2 regions of the Microbacterium sp. ZW T2_14 genome follow, and region 2 is predicted to be linked to the other one. Evidence: predicted binding sites of a transcription regulator. Region 2 holds the regulator's gene; the other holds the start of a gene.

Region 1 (7,453 bases), on a different contig from region 2:
CCGCTGACGGCGTCCTGCCAGACGAGCATGCCGAGGCGGTCGCAGTGGTGGTACCAGCGCAGCGGCTCGACCTTGATGTGCTTGCGCAGCATCGTGAAGCCCATCCGCTTCGCGAGACGGATGTCGTATTCCAGCGCCGCATCGGACGCCGCGGTGTAGCCGCCATCGGGCCAATACCCCTGGTCGAGCAGCCCGACCGGCAGGTGCGGCTCGCCGTTGAGCAGCAGGCACGGGAACCCCCGCTCGTCGACGCCGACGCCGAACGACCGCATCCCCACGTAGGACGCCACCCGGTCGTCGCCCAGCGTCACGCGCACGTCGTAGAGGAACGGGTCGTCGGGCGTCCACGTCTTCAGCGGTCCATCGAGCGTCACCGGCGTCGGCTCGCCGACCGGGAGGACAACGGATGCCGCCACCCGCGTGCCGTCGAGCACGTGGACCTGGGCGTGCTCGGCGCCCTCGGCGTGCTCGCTGTGCACCGTGACGACGACCGTGCCGGCATCGAGATCGGGCGTGAGCACGAGGCGGTTCACCGCGACACGGGGCACGATCTCGAGCCAGACGGTCTGCCAGATGCCCGACTGCGGCGTGTACCAGATGCCGCCGGGGCGGCCCGACTGCTTGCCGCGCGCCAGCCACGAGGCATCCGTGACGTCCCGCACGGCGACGACGAGCTCGTGCTGCGCGGAGGCGGCGAGCGCCGAGGTCACGTCGATCGAGAACGGCAGGTAGCCGCCGGTGTGTCCGCCGACCTCGGTGCCGTCGACGGCGACGCGGCACGACTGGTCGACGGCGCCGAAGTGCAGGATCGCGCGCTCGCCCTCGCGCAGCGGCCGGGGCAGCGCGAACGACCGCCGGTACCAGAGCGTCTGGTCGGCGCGCAGCGTGCGGCCGACGCCCGACAGCGTGGTCTCGGGCGAGAACGGCACGACGATGCGTCCGTCCCAATCGACGGGCGGCCCCGCCGGGTCGGCGACCGCGAGCGGGTCTGTATCCGCGCGCTGGTCAAGTCGCAGCGCGGTGATCGCGTAGTCCCAGGGCCCGTTGAGATTGACCCAGTCGCCGCGCACGAGCTGCGGTCGCGGGTAGTCGGGCAGCGGCGAATCGGCGTCGAGGTCGTCGGCCCACGGCGTGAGCAGGGTCATGCCGGGGCCTCCGTCGTCGGTGCGATGCCGGGCATCCGTCGACCCCAGCGCAGTAGGGAGCCCCGCGGCGCAGCGGAGGGCGCGGGCGAGGGAGGTTCTGCGGGCATCGGCATCCTTGCTGACGGTCCGGGCGAGGTGGTTCGATCCTAGGCGGACGTAGTCTGGGCGCCATGCACACGCGCACGCAGGCGAGGCTGCAGGTCGTCGCCGGTCCCATGTTCGCCGGCAAGTCCGAGGAGCTGCTGCGTCGCGTGCGCCGCGCGCGCATCGCCGGCCTGTCGGTCGAGGTCGTGAGTCACGCGCTCGACCACCGCCGGGGCGAGGGGCAGGTCAGCTCCCACTCGGGGCTCAGCGTGCCGTCGCGGTCGGTGCCCGATGTCGAGACGCTGGTCGCCTCGGTGCGCGGCCGCGGACTGGACCTGCTGGCCGTCGATGAGGCGCAGTTCTTCGGCCCCGGCCTCGTCGACGCCGTGGACGAACTGGTCGCCGAGGGCATCGACGTGGTGGTCTCCGGACTCTGCGTCACCTTCGACGGGCGGCCTTTCGAGCCGCTGCCCGAGCTCATGGCGATCGCCGAAGACGTGCTCAAGCTCACCGCCGTCTGCGCGGTGTGCGGAGAGGATGCCGCGTTCCACCAGCGGCTGTCGTCCGCCGTTACCGGCGACCCCCTCATTCCGACGACCGAGCAGGTCGGCGGCATCGAGTCGTATCAGGCGCGGTGCCGGCGCCATTTCACGGGCGCCGCTCGGGCATAGCGGCGCAGAACGACGGATGCCTCGTCCCGGCCGGGACGAGGCATCCGATCTGCTTCGCGGAACTGTCCTCCGCAGAGCCGCGCGACTACTGCTCGATCGGCTGCGGAGCCTCATTGGACTCGTGCGCCTGGATCGTCGGCGCGCCGCCCTCGGACATGACCTCGATCTTGCGCGGCTTGGCCTTCTCGCTGACCGGGATCGTCACGCTGAGCACGCCGTTGTTGTAGTTGGCCGAGATGCGCTCGGTGTCGATGCCCTGGCCGAGGTTGAGCTGGCGCAGGAAGCTCGCCGCCTCGCGCTCGCGGGTGATCCACTTGACGTCGTCGCCGCTGTGCAGCGTGCGCTCGGCGCGGATCGTCAGCAGCTGGCCGTCGACGTCGATGTCGACCGAGCCCGGATCGATGCCGGGCAGGTCGGCGGTCAGCACGTAGTGGTCGCCGTCGCGGTACAGGTCCATCGGCATGCGCCGCGGGCCGCGCCGCTGCTCGAAGAGACTCGACGCGAGGCGGTCGAGGTCACGGAACGGGTCGTAGGTGGCCATGGGAATCTCCTCTCTGTCTGGGAGTTGAGCCCACTCGGCTCAACTACGTACAGATTAGCACTCGGCATGGTGGAGTGCTAAGACTGTTCGTGTTCGCTCAGGACGAACAGAGGCACCTCTCAGCACTCGATGACGTTGACCGCGAGCCCGCCTTCGCTGGTCTCCTTGTACTTGTGCGACATGTCGATGCCGGTCTGCCGCATGGTCTCCACGACGGCGTCCAACGAGACGTAGTGCGACCCGTCGCCACGGAGCGCGAGCCGGGCGGCCGTCACCGCGGTCGACGCGGCGATGGCGTTGCGCTCGATGCACGGGATCTGCACGAGGCCGCCGACCGGGTCGCAGGTCAGGCCCAGGTGGTGCTCCATCGCGATCTCGGCCGCATTCTCGATCTGCCGGTTGGTGCCGCCCATGACCGCCGTCAGCCCCCCGGCCGCCATCGCGCAGGCCGACCCGACCTCAGCCTGGCAGCCGCCCTCGGCGCCGGAGATGGAAGCGTTGGCCTTGAACAGCGAGCCCAGCGCGGTGGCCGTGAGCAGGAAGCGACGGATGCCGCGGCGACGGTTCGCCTCGGCGACCTGCTCGTCGTTCCACTGCGCCGGCTCGGGGGCGGCGGCGCCCTGGCCGGGGTAGCCGAGCAGGGCGCTGCCGACGAGCTCGCCGTACGGGGTGACCGCATTGCCCGCACCCAGACCGGAGTCCGCGAGGAACCGCCACCAGTACATCGCCACCGCGGGCACGATGCCGGCGGCGCCGTTCGTCGGCGCCGTCACGACACGTCCGCCGGCGGCGTTCTCCTCGTTGACGGCGAGCGCGAATGCGCCCAGCCACTCCCCCGGCAGCTCGCGCCGACCGTCCGCCTCCGCAGCCTCGAGCTGCTCGCGGATCGACGCCGCGCGGCGCTTCACCCCCAACATGCCCGGGAGCACGCCGCCGGAGGCGAGGCCGGCCCCGACGCAGGCGGCCATCGCGTCCCAGATGAGATCGAGCCTCGCGGCGATCTCGTCGTCGGGACGCAGCGACTCCTCGTTGATGCGCGCGGCCTCGGCGATCGTGATGCCGCGCTCATCGCAGAGCGCGAGGAGCTCCTCGGCACTCGCGAAGTCGAGCGGGTATTCCTGCGCACGGGACCCTGCACCGGGCGAGGCGGGCTGATCGCCCTCGCGGCGGATGAACCCCCCGCCGACGGAGTAGTAGGTCTCGCGGGCGAGGAGCCCGGCATCCGACACGTCGGCGAGCGGTGCGACCGACGAGGCCCCGGTGTCGCGCAGTCCCGCCACCGCGGTGGGGCGCGCCGGTCCGTCGTCGGGCGACGCCCACGCCTCCAGCGTCATCGCGTTCGGATGACCGGGCAGCCGCGTGCGCGGGGCGAACACGACATCGCCGCGGGCGAACGGCACGGCGCGGATGCCTGCGAGTTCGAGCGACTGCCCCTCGGGCCAGGCGCTCCACGCCGCGCGGACAGCATGCGGATCCACCGTCTCCGGCTCCAGGCCTCGGAGACCCGCCACGACCGCGTCCGGGGTGCCGTGGCCGATGCCGGTTGCGCCGAGCGACCCGTACAGCGTGCAGGTGACGCGCCCGACCTGGGGCAGTACGCCGGTCTCGCGCAGGCGGACGACGAAGTCATGGGCGGCCCGCATGGGTCCGACCGTGTGGGAGCTCGAGGGTCCTACGCCGATGGAGAACAGCTCGAACGCCGAGACGTAGGCGCTCATCGCCACCAGGCTAACGCTCTCGGACGTGCGGTCTGCCTGCCGTTACCGAGTCGTGAGGGGCAGGATGCCTCGGCACGGGCCGTCAGCCGGTGCAGAGTGATCGCTCACGCCGGCGGGTGAAACGACACCAGCCCCAGGGTGTTGCCCTCCGAGTCCTCCACGAACGCCTGCCACTCCTCGTGACCGGCCGGGCCGAGCGCGTCGTCCTCGTGGGTGAAGATCACGTGGGGCGCCGTCACGACGCGGGTGCGTTCCCGAAGGCGCTCGACAGCGACGCGCACATCGTCGACCTGCAGATAGTGCAGTGCCCTCGGCGCTCCGCGGTCGAGTAGCAGCCGGACACCGTCGAGGTCGAAGAAGAGGAGCCCCGGCGGGTCGAACACCGCCGTCGGCGGCACCCCGAGGAGGTCGGTGTAGAACGCGGCGGCGCGCTCGAGGTCGTCGGCGTGCTGGGCGACCTGGACGAGCCTCATGGCGTCATTCTGCCGCGACGTGCGTACCGCGCACCATTGCCTCTGGCGCATCCGTCGGCGGTGCGATAGGCAGGTAGCAGCCCCGCGCGCTCGCGACGGAGGCGGTTCGAGAGAGGGTGCGCGATGCTCTTCGTCCTTTACCTCATCCTGCTCATCGGCGGCATGTACCTGGTGGGCTCCGCCTTCGCGGCGCCGTTTCTGCCCGCCCTGGTGTTCGTCGCGGGGGTGCTGTGCATCTCGCTCGCGGTGGCCCTTCCCATCGCGGCCCAGCGGATCGACAGCGGCCCGCGCAAATAGCCCGCTGCCCCGCGGACCGGGCGTCGATCGTGCTCTCCGTCGACTGCTGCGTGGCGTGTGACGCCCGGAGCGCCGTTTGTCAACCCCGGCGGTGCCCGGCTCCTCGTCGGTGACAATCGACTCGCTGCATCAGCGCGGAGGCACCAAATGAGAACAGCGATATCTGCATCGCCATCGTCCGGCACCGGACAGGAGAGGTGAGCGAACGATGGTGATGCTCGAACCCCAGGCTCGTCCGACAGGACGGCAGTACGACCTGCAGCGCGTGGATCAGTCGACGTGGATCATCCGCGACGCGCATGTCCCCATGAGCGACGCGAGGAGCCTCGTCGCCTGCGTCAGCCAGGCGCCCCTGGACGGCGTCGACGTGCTGTGGCTGAACCCCGTCGGTCTGCCCACCCACTACCGCACCGCCGACGCGGTGCTGCGCGACCTGACCCGCCATGGTCGCCGCAGCACCGGGACCACGCGGCCGATACCGATCCCCCACCGTCCGCCCGTGAAGCCCGGCCGCCGCTGATGCGGCTGCGGCGATGAGGCGTCCGCTCGGCGACGAGTCGCTCTCCGTCCTCATCCACGGCTACGACTTCGGCGAGCGCGTCTGGCGGCGGGTGCGCGACGGTGCGCGATCCGCGCCGATGCGATTGCTGGGCCGCGACGCGCTCTTCGTGCGCGGCTCGGAAGGCGTGGCGCTGTTCTACGACGAGACGCGCATCGCCCGCCACGGGGCGATGCCCTCGATCGTTCAGGAGACCCTCTTCGGGCACGGCTCGGTTCACAGCCTCGACGGCGACGAGCACCGGCACCGCAAGGCGACGTTCGTGGACGTCGCCTACGAGGATGCCGAGGTCGAGCGCCTGCAGCCCCTGCTCGAGCGGGAGTGGCGCGAAGAGCTCGACGCGTGGGTGCGGGGCGGAGAGCGCACGGCCTACGACGCCGCGGTCGGAGCGCTGGGCCGGGCGATCATGGTGTGGGCCGGGCTGTCGGGCACGGCCGCGGCGAAGACCCGCTGGTCGGCGCGTCTGGCACAGATCGTCGACGGCTTCGGCGCACCCTACTCGCCCGCCTACGTCGCGGCCGTCGTGAATCGGCTCTGGTCGGACCGGCACGCGCGGCGGCTGATCGAGGCCGTGCGCGCGGGGGACCTCGCCGCGCGCGAGGGGACGGCGCTTCATTCCTGGGCATGGCACCGCGACCGCGCCGGCGAGCCCCTGCCCGCGCGGCTCGCCGGGGTGGAGCTCCAGAACACCCTCCGGCCCACGATCGCCGTCGCCCGCTTCGTCGCCTTCGCCGCGAAGGAACTGCACGACCGGCCCGAGTGGCAGGCCCGCATCGCGGCCGAGACGGCGGAACGGGGAACGCTCGGGGGAGGTCCCCTCGCGATCATGTTCGCGCAGGAGATCCGCCGCACCGCACCCTTCGTGCCCATGCTCCCCGGATGGGCGATCCAGGACGTCGAGCTCGACGGACAGCGCCTGTCGGCCGGTGGGCGCGTCGTTCTGGACATCCTCGGCACCGACGTGGATGCCCGTTCGTGGCAGGACCCGGCGACCTTCGACCCCGAGCGCTTCCGCGGCGTCGAAGACTACGAGGCGTTGACGGCGTTCATCCCGCACGGTGGTGCCGAGGTGGCGACCGGGCACCGCTGCCCGGGTGAGAAGATCGCGATCACCGGCCTCGCGACGGCGATCGCCGCGCTGAGCGACCCCCGGCTGACGGTCCTGGACTCGGGCCTCTCGGTGAACCGCCGCCGGCTTCCGACGAAGCCGAGATCGGGAGCACACGTGCGGGCGGACGCAACGCCGTCGCGCTGCCCGGTCCACTGACACAACGCGCCGGCCTGCCGGCCGCGCCCGCGGACCCGGCCGCGCCCCCGCCCGCCAACCCGCGTGCGGCTTGACGCGCGTGCACGGATTCGCTGTCGCATTTAACCCGTATGGTCGTATACGGTATACGTACCTACTAGTTATGGAGCGTGCCGCGATGACCCTCACATTTTCTCCCACCTCGCCGCGAACGGTGATCGTCACCGGCGCCGGCGCCGGCATCGGCCGAGCCACCGCCGAGCTGTTCGCTCGTGCCGGGGACACCGTCGTGGTCGCCGACATCGCGCAGGACCGGCTGGAGCGTCTCGTCGCCGAGCTCGATGGTTGCGACGTGCGCGCCGTCGCCGGCGATCTGACGGATGAGAAGGTTGTCCGACGCGTCGTGGAAGCCGCCGGAGACCGCCTCGACGTTGTCGCCAACGTCGCCGGCATGATGGACGGCATCATCCCCGTGGACGAAGTCGACGACGGCACGTGGCAGCGAGTGTTCGACATCAACGTGAACACCGTCATGCGGATGACGCGTGCAGCCGTTCCTCTCCTGCGCCGCAGCGGAGGAGGAGCCGTCGTGAACATCGCGTCCGAGGCGGCACTCCGCGGCTCCGTCGGCGGGGCTGCGTACACCGCGTCGAAGCACGCCGTCGTCGGACTCACGAAGAGCTGTGCCGTGATGTACGCAGCGGAGGGGATCCGCACCA
Region 2 (7,453 bases):
CACCACGAACAGCAGCAGCGCCGCCGCGATCGAGTAGCCGACGTTGATGTCGTTGCGGAAGTGGTTGAAGATGAACAGGTTCGGCAGGGTCGTCGAGTTGAGCGGCCCGCCGCCCGTCATGACGAGCGGCAGCTCGAACTGCTGGATCGCAGCGACGAACCCGGTGATGAGCAGGTACAGGAAGACGTTCTTCATCTGCGGCAGCGTGATGTACCGCGTCTTCTCCCACCAGTCGGCGCCCTCCATCGCCGCCGCCTCGTAGTACTCGGTCGGGATGTCGATCATCGCCGCCACCATGATCAGCGAGGTGAGGCCGATCCCCAGCCAGATGGCGGGGATCGCGATGGCCAGCAGCGCCCACGCCGGGTCGCCGATCCAGGCGATGGGGTCGATGCCGAACCCGCCGAGCATCGCGTTGAGGATGCCGCCCGAGTAGTTGTAGATCAGCACGAAGATGATCGAGGTGATGACCGCCGAGATGATCGTCGGGATGTAGATGCTCACCTTCAGCAGGCCCGCGAACCAGCGCGACACGCTGACGACGAGGCTCGAGAAGAAGAACGCGAGGATCAGCATCGGCGGCACCGTCATCGCCACGAAGACGAACCCGCGGCCGATCGACTCCCAGAACAGCGGGTCGCTCAGGACGTTGGTGTAGTTGCGCCATCCGACGAACTCGGGGTCCTTGTAGAAGCTCCAGTCCTGGAACGAGAGGTATCCGGCGTAGACCGCCGGCCAGACCACGAAGATCCCGAGGAGGACCAGCGCCGGAAGGATGAGCAGGTAGGCGATCCTTCCGTCGCGGTACCGGAATCTGTTGTGACGGTGCTTGTCGTGCCGGCGACCGGGGAGCACCATCGTCTCCGTCTCGGTCATCATCGTCTGCGTCGCGGTCATTTCCTCACCTCGCTGTGGGCCGGGGCACAGGTCCGGGGGTCGATGGCATCGACCCCCGGATCCGATCCTTCGCTAGGACGTCGGCGCCTTGCTGGGCAGATCGTCGCGCTGGATCACCGTGTTGATGGCATCCTCCGCCGTCTTGATGGCGTCGTCCGGCGAGGCCGCGCCCTTCATCACCGACTCCATCGCGGTGCCGACGGCGAGAGACACGTCCCAGGGGTAGGTGGGCTCGGGGATCGCGCTCGGCACGATGTCGTTCATCACGATCGACGACCACGGTGCGGCCGCGCTGGCCTCGTCGGCCGAGACCGCCTCCTGCACCGACTCGCGCACCGGCACCTTGGTGAACTGCGTGTCCACGAAGAACGGGACGAGAAGCTCGGGGTCGCCCGCGAGCGCCCACGTGAGGAAGTCGGCCGCCGCCTGCGCGTTCTTGGACTTGGCGTCGATGACCCAGCGGAAGTTGCCGAGCGTCGTCGCACCGCGACCGTCGGCGTCGGCTGAGTTCGGGAACGCGCCGATCCCCGTCTTGGGCAGCACATCCGCGTAGTCGGAGCCGATCTCCGACATCATCCACGATCCCGACACCTTGAAGGCGACCTTCTCCTCGCCGAAGTCCTTACCTCCGACGTAGACGTCGAGCGCCTGCTGGGCCATGTATCCCTCGTCCCACAGCGTCTTGTAGTTCTCCATGAGCTGCCGGTAGCCGTCGTCGTCGATGTCGGGCGCGGTCCAATCCTCGTTGAGCGCGGTGTGACCGGCGAAGTTGTACTGCTGACCGACGGACGACCACGCGAAGGTCACGGCGTCGCTCGCCGGCGAGATGCAGTACTGCCCGTCCGCCAGGGTCGGCTTGATCGCCGCGCACATGTCGAACAGCTCGTCCCACGTGGTCGGACCGGTCTCCGGATCCAGCCCGGCCGCCGACAGCAGGTCCTTGTTCCAGAACAGCACCGTCTGCGGCTCCAGCAGGAGCGGATACGCGTAGTACTTGCCGTCGAGCTGCGAGATGGGCTGCGCCGGCTCGATGATCTCGTCGAGCTTGTCCTGAGGAACGAGGTCGTTGAGCTCGTGGAGCTGCCCGGCGTTGACGGCATCCGTGATGCTGGCGGAGAAGGTGTAGATGTCGGGGGCCTTCCCCGCCGCCTGCGCCGACTTCATCTTCTGGTCCCAGGCATCGGCCGGCACCTCCGTGTCGACCACCTTGATCTCGTCCTGGGATTCGTTGAACTGCTTCACGATGCCGGCGTACCAGTCGTTCTCGACCGGGGTGAAGGTGCGGTGCCAGAACTGGATCGTCGCCACGCCGTCGTCGCCGTTGTCGCCGCCGCCGGCGCTGCAGCCGGCGAGCGCCATACCTGCGGTTGCCGCGGCCGCCACGGCCAGCAAGAGCCTGCTGTTTCTCTTGTGCATTCGTCCCTCCTCAGGAACACGACTCTTCGGTGAGTCGCAGCTGTGGCCGGTCAGGGGAGCCCGGTCGGACCGATCGAGCGGTGGCCGCCGGCTTGCGCGGATCGCCACTGATCTCGTCTCGGGTCAGGCTAGACGAAATCGATTTCACACGCAACGGGCGCGGGGGCTGATTCTGCGAGAACATGCCACCCTCCGTCTCGCCGGATGCGCCGATTCGGGCGTCGGGGGCGTGAAATCACGGTCTCGGGCGTTCGATCACCAATCGAGGTCGTTGTATCGATTTCACAACCGCCCGTCACGGGCACTCACCTCGAGGCGATGAATCCGATATCGATTTCACTCCGCACATCGTTCGCCGCGAAGCCTTCGAAGGCCGCCCGCGCGACGGCGTCAGTCGTCCGCGGACTGCTCGCGGTCCTCGCGCGTAGGCGCGATCGGCGTGCGGGGGCGCCAGACGACGACCTCCGTGGCCCGTCGCACCCGGGTGCCGTGCCGCAGGGTCACGACGTTGCCGGTCGAGCCGGCGGCGAAGACCCGGGCGCCCGGCCGCTTCTCGAGCTCGGCGCGCATGCGGTCTTCGAGGTCGCGCACGCGCCCGTGCAGCTCCTGCACGCGATTCTCGAGCTCGAGGATCCTCACGATGGCGGGCAGCCCGATGCCGTCCGCCGACATCCGCGCGACCTCGCGGAGCTGCTCGACGTGCCGCAGCGAGTAGCGCCGCGAACCGCCCTGGGTGCGGGCGGGCACGACGAGGCCCAGCCGGTCGTACTGGCGGAGCGTCTGCGGGTGCATGCCCGACAGCTCCGCGGCGACGGCGATCGCGAAGATCGGAGCGTCCTCGTCGATGTCGTGCGGCTCAACCATGTCGATCACCCCGATTCCGGTCGTCGAGCGAGCGTGCGAGGCGAAAGGCCCGGAACCGACGACGCGCGCCGCCCCGAGGCGCTCCGTCTCGCTCGTTCCTCACTCGCTCGACGACCGTCATCTCGTCTAGCCCCGCGCTTTCGCCATCATGTCGGCGCGCGGGTTCTCCTTCGGCTCGAGGCTCTGGAAGCGCTCGAGCGCCTCGCGCGCGGCGTCGTCCAGGTGCGACGGCACAGCGACCTGCACCTCGGCCAAGAGATCGCCGGTGCCCTTCGAGGTCTCGACGCCGCGACCCTTCACCCGCAGCACGCGGCCGGACGGCGTGCCGGGCGCGACGCGCAGCCGAACCGGGTCGCCGCCGAGCGTCGGCACCTCGATGGTGGCGCCGAGCGCTGCCTCGGTGAACGTCACCGGCACGGTCACGCGCAGGTTGAGGCCGTCGCGTGTGAACACCGGATGCGGCCGCACCGCGACCTGCACGACGATGTCGCCGTTCTCCCCGCCGTCGGGCGAAGGGCGCCCGCGACCGCGCAGCCGGATCTTCTGTCCATCGGACACCCCTGCCGGGATCTTCACCTTGAAGGGCTTGCCGTCCTCACCCTGCAGCGTGATGGTCTCGCCCTTGGTGGCGGTCACGAAGTCGATCGTCGTGCGCGCCGTGACGTCGGCGCCGCGCGTCGGTCCCCCGTAGCCCCGGAAGCCGCCCGTCGACTGCCCGAACCGGCCGGAGCCGAAGCCCGCGCCCTGCTGCTGGTTGAACATGGCGAAGATGTCGTCGAAGTCCTCGGCATTCTGGTATCGCGCGCCGCGACCCTGGTTGAACATCGAGAAGACGTCTTCGAAACCGCCGGCTCCGCCCTGGCCACCCGCGGTGAAACGAGCACCCGAGCCCATCGCACGGATCTGGTCGTACTCCTTGCGCTGCTCCGCGTCGGAGAGCACCGAGTACGCCTCGCTGACCTCCTTGAACTTCGCCTCGGCGGCGGCGTCACCCTGATTGGAGTCTGGGTGGTACTTCCGCGCGAGCTTGCGGTACGTCTTCTTGAGGTCAGCCTCGCTGACGTCCTTGGAGACGCCGAGCACCGAGTAGAAGTCCTTGTCGAACCAGTCCTGACTGGCCATGGTGCTCCTTCGGGCTAGTCGGCGGGAACCGCGACGACGACCTTCGCCGGGCGCAGCTCCACCGAGCCGAGGCGGTAGCCGGTCTCGACGACCTCCAGGATCGTCGCCTCGGTCGCGCCGGGCGTCGGCACCTGGAAGATCGCCTCGTGCTGCTGCGGGTCGAAAGCCTCGCCCGCGGCGCCGTAGGTCGACAGGCCCATGCGCTCGGCGACGCCACGCAGCTTCTCGGCGATGGCGGCGAATGGGGAACCCTCTTCGAGGTCGCCGTGCTTCTCCGCGCGGTCGAGGTCGTCCAGCACCGGGAGGAGGCCCTTGGCGACCGCGCCCTGGGCGCGCTCGATCTCGACCTCTCGCTGCTCCTCGGTGCGACGACGGTAGTTGGCGTACTCCGCCTGCAGTCGCTTGAGGTCGTTCAGCAGCGCCGACTCGAGGTCGGCGAGCACGGCGTCCTCCGCGGCGGCGTCGGCGTTCTGCGCCGACCCGAGGATGTCGTCGACCGTGAGCTCATCGCTCTGGGCGGCTTCGTCCGCGGGCGCCTCGGCGCTGTCATCCTGGCCCTCCTGCGGGTCGGACCCGGAAGCCTGCGCTTCCGGGTCCTCGCCACCGGGGACCTCGTTCTCGAAGTCCTTGTCGGCCATGGTTACTTCTTCTCTTCGTCTTCGTCGATGACCTCGGCGTCGACGACGTCCTCGTCGGCGCTCGGCGCACCCTGGGCGTCAGCGGGCTCGCCGGCGGCGGCATCCGGAGCCGACTGAGCGGCCTGGCCGGAGGCGTAGATCGCCTCGCCGAGCTTGCCCTGGCTCTGGTTGAGCTTGTCGAACGCGGTCTTCACGGCCTCGTCGTCGTCGCCTGCCAGCGCCGTCTTGAGCGCGTCGACGTCACCCTGGACCTCGGTCTTGACGTCCTCGGGAAGCTTGTCGTCGTTCTCCTTGATGAGCTTCTCGATCGAGTACGACAGGGTCTCGGCCTGGTTGCGCACCTCGGCGGCCTCGCGGCGCTTCTTGTCCTCGGCGGCGTGCTCCTCGGCCTCGCGCACCATGCGCTCGATGTCGTCCTTCGGCAGCGACGAGCCGCCGGTGATCGTCATCGACTGCTCCTTGCCGGTGCCCTTGTCCTTCGCGGAGACGTGGACGATGCCGTTGGCGTCGATGTCGAAGGTGACCTCGACCTGCGGGATGCCGCGCGGAGCCGGCGCGATGCCGGTCAGCTCGAACGTGCCCAGCGGCTTGTTGTCGCGGGTGAACTCGCGCTCGCCCTGGAAGACCTGGATCGCGACCGACGGCTGGTTGTCATCGGCGGTGGTGAAGGTCTCGCTGCGCTTGGTCGGGATGGCGGTGTTGCGCTCGATGAGCTTCGTCATGATGCCGCCCTTGGTCTCGATACCGAGGCTGAGGGGGGTCACGTCGATGAGGAGGACGTCCTTGCGCTCGCCCTTGAGGACACCGGCCTGGAGGGCCGCGCCCACGGCGACGACCTCATCCGGGTTCACGCCCTTGTTGGGCTCCTTGCCGGCCTCGCGCTGGACGAGCTCCGACACCGCAGGCATGCGGGTCGAGCCGCCGACGAGCACGACGTGGTCGATGTCGCCGACCTTGATGCCGGCTTCGCGGATGACGTCCTCGAAGGGCTTCTTGGTGCGGTCGAGCAGGTCCTTGGTGAGGTCCTCGAACTTCGCACGCGTGATGGTCTCCGACAGCGAGACGGGGCCCGAGTCGGTGAGCGACAGGTAGGGGAGGTTGACCGACGTCGAGGTCGAGCTCGACAGCTCCTTCTTCGCCTGCTCCGCGGCCTCCTTGAGGCGCTGCAGCGCGATCTTGTCGCCGGAGACGTCGACACCGGTGGTGTCCTTGAACTGCTTGATGAAGTGGTCGACGAGACGCTGGTCCCAGTCGTCGCCGCCGAGGCGGTTGTCACCGGCGGTCGCGCGCACCTGGATGGTCGAGAAGTCGTCGTCCTTGCCCACCTCGAGGAGCGAGACGTCGAAGGTGCCGCCACCGAGGTCGAAGACGAGGATGAGCTCGTCCTCCTTGCCCTTGTCGAGGCCGTAGGCCAGCGCGGCGGCGGTGGGCTCGTTGATGATGCGCAGGACGTTGAGACCCGCGATCTCGCCGGCCTCCTTGGTGGCCTGGCGCTCGGCGTCGTTGAAGTACGCGGGGACCGTGATGACGGCATCCGTCACCGTGTCGCCGAGGTACTGCTCGGCATCGCGCTTGAGCTTCTGCAGGATGCGGGCCGAGATCTCCTGCGGCGTCCACTTCTTGCCGTCGACATCGAAGCCCCAGTCGGTGCCCATGTGGCGCTTGACCGACGAGACGGTGCGGTCGACGTTGGTGACGGCCTGGCGCTTGGCGGTCTCGCCGACGAGCACCTCGCCGTCCTTGGTGAATGCGACCACCGACGGGGTGGTGCGGAAGCCCTCGGCGTTCGCGATGACCTTCGGCTCGCCGCCCTCGAGGACGCTCACGACCGAATTGGTCGTACCGAGGTCGATTCCAACAGCACGTGCCATGTGTATCTCTCCTTCATATGGACGCAGAACGGATGCCGGCGCCCGGGGTTGATGGGAAGTCTGCTCGCGGCTCGAACGTGAGGTTGAGTCGCGATGGCTCAACCATACGCCCGGGGCGCGGCATCCGTCAAATCAAACTTGATACGAAGCGGCTCAAGTTAGCCGCTGGCCGGTTCAGAGGTCGCGGGGAAGCGCGAAGGCTCAGCCGATCATCGTCCCCTCGGCCGCCTCGTTCGGCTTCGGATCGGGCAGGCGTCGCATGCGGAAGCCGTTCAGCGCGCCCAGGAGGGCCGCGAGGATGGGGATCAGCAGCGCGACCTGCAGCGCGAGGTGGCGGGCCTCGGTGTTGATCCGGATGACCTCGGCGGAGGCTTCCGGAGACTCGTCGGCGAGCAGCTCTTCGAGGCCGGTGTTCGACATCAGCTCGGCGTCCTCCTCCAGCACCGTGGACACCTGCTGCTGCTGCTCCGCGGTGAGCACCGTGCTCGCATCGGAGAGCGCGGTGAACGCCGTGGCGAGCGTGGCGAGCATGATGGCGCCGGCGAACGCGAGACCGAAGGAGAGCCCGAACGAACCCGCGGCCGAGTTGACGCCGGCCGCCTCGCTGACCCGCTCGTCGGAGATCGGCGACAGCGTGTAGTTGTT

What was found. Region 2 encodes HspR, which represses chaperone genes until heat shock. Its sites were predicted from a motif close to AAGTTGAGTCNNNNNGACTCAACTT; they were not measured.
Region 1: ACI3KY_RS15700 (Hsp20/alpha crystallin family protein) is a predicted target of HspR. The motif match lies at 2,463-2,487, and genes of this name have one in related genera.

What each region holds. Positions count from the first base shown of each region.
Region 1 is NZ_JBJDRK010000049.1:23,839-31,291, reverse strand. It holds gene ACI3KY_RS15710 (glycoside hydrolase family 2 protein) at 1-1,145, opposite strand, end outside; gene ACI3KY_RS15705 (thymidine kinase) at 1,316-1,900, shown strand; gene ACI3KY_RS15700 (Hsp20/alpha crystallin family protein) at 1,986-2,441, opposite strand; gene ACI3KY_RS15695 (L-serine ammonia-lyase, iron-sulfur-dependent, subunit alpha) at 2,561-4,159, opposite strand; gene ACI3KY_RS15690 (VOC family protein) at 4,264-4,632, opposite strand; gene ACI3KY_RS15685 (hypothetical protein) at 4,756-4,929, shown strand; gene ACI3KY_RS15680 (hypothetical protein) at 5,144-5,449, shown strand; gene ACI3KY_RS15675 (cytochrome P450) at 5,463-6,755, shown strand; gene ACI3KY_RS15670 (SDR family NAD(P)-dependent oxidoreductase) at 6,913-7,453, shown strand, end outside.
Region 2 is NZ_JBJDRK010000020.1:32,424-39,876, forward strand. It holds gene ACI3KY_RS08835 (carbohydrate ABC transporter permease) at 1-897, opposite strand, end outside; gene ACI3KY_RS08840 (extracellular solute-binding protein) at 970-2,313, opposite strand; gene ACI3KY_RS08845 (heat shock protein transcriptional repressor HspR) at 2,704-3,177, opposite strand; gene ACI3KY_RS08850 (DnaJ C-terminal domain-containing protein) at 3,304-4,299, opposite strand; gene ACI3KY_RS08855 (nucleotide exchange factor GrpE) at 4,314-4,937, opposite strand; gene dnaK (molecular chaperone DnaK) at 4,940-6,808, opposite strand; gene ACI3KY_RS08865 (MFS transporter) at 7,010-7,453, opposite strand, start outside.